Regions from separate parts of the Pseudomonas sp. NFX15 genome, predicted to be linked through region 2. Evidence: riboswitches for the same ligand, from Rfam matches in the RefSeq annotation. Region 2 holds a riboswitch; the other holds the start of a gene.

Region 1 (2,382 bases), on a different contig from region 2:
GGCGCAGGTCGAGATCGTTCAACTCGCTAGCCTGCACCAGCCCCAAGTGTCGGCTCGGCAATTCGATTCCGGTTTCCCGCGACAGCGCGCCGTACCAGCGCAACCCTTCGGTCAGGCTGCCTTCGAGCAGTTGCGCATGGCGCAAGGTGCCGACGCGATTGGCCAGCACGCCGGCGAACGGCAAGTCCGGTTGGTAACGCGCCAGCCCCAGGGCCAAGGCACCGAAGGTTTGGGCCATGGCGGTGCCGTCGATCACAGCCAGCACCGGCACGCCGAAATGCCGCGCCAGATCGGCGCTCGACGGCGTGCCGTCGAACAGCCCCATCACGCCTTCGATCAGGATCAGGTCAGCTTCAGCGGCGGCTTCCCACAGCAGTCGGCGACTCTCCTGCTCGCCGACCATCCACATGTCCAGTTGATACACCGGCGCACCGCTGGCACGCTCAAGGATCATCGGGTCGAGAAAATCCGGGCCGCACTTGAACACGCGAACCTTGCGCCCCTGATTGCGGTGCAATCGAGCCAGTGCCGCGGTGACGGTGGTCTTGCCCTGGCCGGAGGCCGGCGCGGCAATCAAGACCGCCGGACAGTGTCGGGGTTGACTCACAGTTCGACGCCTTTTTGCGCTTTGATGCCGGCCTGGAAGGCGTGCTTGATCATGCCCATTTCGGTAACGGTGTCGGCCAGCTCGATCATTTCCGGTTTGGCGGCACGACCGGTGACCACCACGTGCTGCATCGGTGGCCGGGCGTGCAGATCGCTGAGCACCTGGTCGAGATCGAGGTAGCCATGCTTGAGGGCGATGTTCAATTCATCGAGCACCACCATGCCGATGGAGGGATCGCGCAGCAGCTCCCGCGAGACCGCCCAGGCGGCTTCGGCGGCAGCGATATCGCGCTGGCGGTCCTGGGTTTCCCAGGTAAACCCTTCGCCCATCACGTGAAAGCGCACCTGCTCGGGAAAGCGCCGGAAGAACAGCTCTTCGCCGGTGCTATTGCGGCCCTTGATGAACTGCACCACGCCGCATTGCATGCCGTGGCCCATGGCGCGGGCAAGCATGCCGAAGGCCGAACTGCTCTTGCCTTTGCCGTTGCCGGTCAGCACCAGCAACAGGCCGCATTCGTTCGGGGAATTGGCGATGCGCTCGTCGATCACCGCTTTCTTGCGCTGCATGCGCGCCAGGTGGCGTTGGTCACGATCGGGGGTATCAGTCATGGGGAGCTCTCCGTTGAGGCGGGAATAACGGCGGGCTGGCACAAGAATAGAAGGCAACAAGCCTGGCATCGCCCACCGTGATGCCGCTGGATGAATCAGGCCGGTCTCCGGGCTCATGAGTGGCATGCAGCCAGACTGTGCGCCTTCCCGCATCGAATCGACGCAGTGGCATCAGGCACAGTTTTCACTCATTTACCGTTGCGGGGGCAGCGCCGGAATCGCGGTGCTTCCATCAATAGAAGAACTCACTCACCGGCTTCCCTGTTTCACTCTGTCGACCCAAGTCACAGAGCACCTGAAACAAGCCGCGAAGGTTAGAGGGTTGGGGGTGGAGCGTCAATTAAAGCCGGGAGGCCGTACGGCAAATAAGTGTCGAAAATCAATTAACTGACGTCAATCTTGTGCCACAATCTGCGCAATGATATCAAAGAGCCACAACCGCACATCAAAATAACAAGGGTGAGCCCCATGCAAGGCATGATCATCAGCAATCCAAAGCTGGAATTCCTGCGCCCGGTGCTCGAGCGCTGGTTTGAATGCATCGACCGCTACAACGCTGTTCGCGGCGATGGCGAAGCTCCGTACTGGCATGACGAAAAAGCCAACCTCGGCCTTTTCTCCGCCGCGGCCTGGATGGCCGAGATGGTGACACTGCAACAGACGCCCACCCGCAAACAGACCGAAGAAGGCGAACGCAACAGCCGCGCCGACTTATTCCTCGCCTCGACCGAAACCCGTGCCTATATCCAGACCAGCCAGCGCTGGCCCCGGGTCAACAGCCTCAACCTGACCCAGGCCCTGCTCGACATCGCCAGCGACGCCAAGCGCCTGAGCCATGCCAGCGACCTGAAACTCGGCTGCCTGTTCGTCGCCCCGCAAAAAGCCCAGCAAGGCGCCACGCCGGAAGAGCTCCAGGACATGGTCGACGACCTGCAAAAGGAAAACTCCTGCGCGGTCGCCTGGTATTTCCCGTACGCCTACCGCAAGTTGCGCAACGAAGCCGGTCACTATCATCCCGGCATCGCGGTGCTGTTCAAGGAAGCTCGCGGCTGAGGGTTGAACCATCGGGCGACAACACTTCTCTATGATAGGAACAAGGCCCTCATAGGGAACCACAGCATGCGCACACCCCCGCTCATTCTTGTCATCGCACTGTCCGGAGGGCTC
Region 2 (2,382 bases):
ACTTTCCGCGACGCCGTAACAACCGGTGCGCTCGAAGGCGATCTGCGATTGGTGGCTGAGTTGATGCTCATAAGCCGCCAATTGCTGGCTGCTGAAATACATCAATTGCACCCCCAATTGCGTGGCCAACTCGACCAGGGCCGGTTCATCACGCTTCAAATCGATGCTGGCCAAAGCCTTGATTTCATGGCGCGCAATCTGGTGCGCTGCCAACGCCTGGTCGAGCAACGCCAGCAACGTACTGACCGGGCAGCCCCGCTGGCAGCCCAGACCGACCACCAGGGTCGGCGCTGTGCTGGCATCTGTCATGCGTGGTATTGGCCTTCGCTTTTGCGGCGGAACAACCAGGCGCTGATCAGGCCCAGGGCCAGCCAGAACGCCACGTTGGTCAGCTGCGAAGCGATTTTGAACTGGGCTTCCAGGGCTTCCGGCGCAAGCATCGAGTGCACTTGCGGTTGCGGTGCGCCAATCACATGGGGAACGGCGAGGATCGCCGCGCCGAGGAGCTTCATCGGCCAGTGACGGCTGAATACGATCAGGGCGATGCCGACTGCTGTGGAGGCAGCGGTGCCAATCCACCAGAGCTGACGTTGCGCCAGGTCAGCGGCGGCAGTACCCGGCAATTCAGGCGGCAAGCCGAGGGTCGGTGCGAGCACAAAGGTCGCATAACCGGACAGGCCCCAGAGCAGGCCCTGGGAGGTTTTGGTCGGTGCGCGCAAGGTGTACAGGCCCGCCAGCATCAGGGCGAAACCGACCGCCACCACCAGGTTGCCACCGGTGGTCGACAGCACGCGCTGCCAGCCGTTTTCCGGCTCCCAGGCTTGTGCATCGTGAGTGTGGCCAGCCATGGCGCCATCGGCATGTTCATGCATTTCAACTGCGGCCGGTTCGGCTTTTTCGTAAGTCTCGGCTTGCAGAATCAAAGGGGCGACCCAGAAACTTTGCAGCAAGGTCAGCAACAGGGCGGCCAGCAGCCCGGTGAAACCTGCGGTTTGCGCAATACGCTTGATCATGTCGGCAGGTCTCAATGGCACGGGAACGCGGAGCTGTGGCGGGTATCGTGGGCGGCGTTGTGCACCGCTTCGATGTGCGAGAAACCGGCAAAATACACAAGGCTAGCACCCAGGATCGACGCACAGACAGCGGCGGTCAGGCGTTGGGTCAGGGAAGCGGTGGTGCTGGCAGTGCTGTGGCCGGTGCTGCTGATGATCGACATGGCGTATCCCTCTGGTCTGTCAGCGGGGAATAAGAGCGCATGCAAAGCCCTGCACGAGCGAGCGCGCAGAGGTTCGAACAGCGCCCGCCCACCGCGGGTTTGTTGGTTCAGTGACCGTACAGGTCACTTTGTGTTGCGGGCCGGTCTCCGGGCTCACGAGGGGCAAAGGCTTGCGCCTGAACCAGAAAGCATCTCCTTCCCATGCCATGTGGCACAGTGGATTTGAAGCTTCACTCGTTTACCGTTGCGGGGGCAGCACCGGACTGACATGGCTTTAGAGTAAAGCACATGATTCACCGGTTTCCCGTTTCACCCTGTGAAGGGCACCCGTAACAAGGTGCGTAGGAGAGCATGGGGGAGGGTTGGGCGTCAATTGGCAAGGGTTCTCACTTGAGATTTGTACAGCACATTGTGGCGAGGGGGCTTGTCGGATCGCCGCAGGGATCGCAAGCATTGACCCGCCCCAAGACCATGCGTAGCCTTGCGCTTTCGAGGTTCTTCGGCGTTTGTCGAAGCTAAGAAGGGAACGCGGTCAATGCCGCGGCTGCCCCCGCAACTGTGAACGGTGATGTTCGCTGCCACGCCACTGCTGGCTCAATCCATGAGCCCGGCGGGAAGGCGCAGCGAATGCCAGGCCCCAGGCCGGCGCACCGTCAGCCAGGAGACCTGCCTCGTCACAGATTCTCACTTTCAACCGGGCGGGGTGATCCGGTGGCGAACTCTTCCAGGCACGCGTGCGCGTTGCCGGTCGTCGTCCCGTATGCCCGCCACCTACGTCACAGGGCATCCGATGAAAACACTGGCCAAACTTCCCGTCACCATCGTCACCGGCTTTCTCGGCTCGGGCAAAACCACGCTGCTGCGCCATATGCTCGATAACGCCCAGGGTCGCCGCATTGCGGTGATCGTCAATGAATTCGGCGAGTTGGGCATCGACGGCGAGATCCTCAAGCAGTGCTCCATCGGTTGCACCGAAGAAGAAGCCAACGGCCGCGTCTATGAACTGGCCAACGGCTGCCTGTGCTGCACCGTCCAGGAGGAATTCTTCCCGGTGATGCGCGAGCTGGTGGCCCGTCGCGGTGACCTCGATCATATCCTTATCGAAACCTCCGGCCTGGCCCTGCCCAAGCCTTTGGTGCAAGCCTTCCAGTGGCCGGAAATCCGCA

What was found. Region 2 has a riboswitch for cobalamin ahead of J1D76_RS14365 (CbtB domain-containing protein). Riboswitches for the same ligand answer to the same signal wherever they lie in the genome.
Region 1: linked by a shared signal. The riboswitch ahead of cobO (cob(I)yrinic acid a,c-diamide adenosyltransferase) and the one ahead of J1D76_RS14365 (CbtB domain-containing protein) in region 2 are both predicted to bind cobalamin.

What each region holds. Positions count from the first base shown of each region.
Region 1 is NZ_JAFMPV010000024.1:22,964-25,345, forward strand. It holds gene J1D76_RS21685 (cobyrinate a,c-diamide synthase) at 1-607, opposite strand, end outside; gene cobO (cob(I)yrinic acid a,c-diamide adenosyltransferase) at 604-1,215, opposite strand; cobalamin riboswitch at 1,296-1,529, opposite strand; gene J1D76_RS21695 (hypothetical protein) at 1,684-2,268, shown strand; gene J1D76_RS21700 (PQQ-dependent sugar dehydrogenase) at 2,335-2,382, shown strand, end outside.
Region 2 is NZ_JAFMPV010000011.1:129,274-131,655, forward strand. It holds gene J1D76_RS14355 (cobalamin biosynthesis protein) at 1-309, opposite strand, end outside; gene J1D76_RS14360 (CbtA family protein) at 306-1,013, opposite strand; gene J1D76_RS14365 (CbtB domain-containing protein) at 1,025-1,216, opposite strand; cobalamin riboswitch at 1,337-1,562, opposite strand; cobalamin riboswitch at 1,692-1,905, shown strand; gene cobW (cobalamin biosynthesis protein CobW) at 2,007-2,382, shown strand, end outside.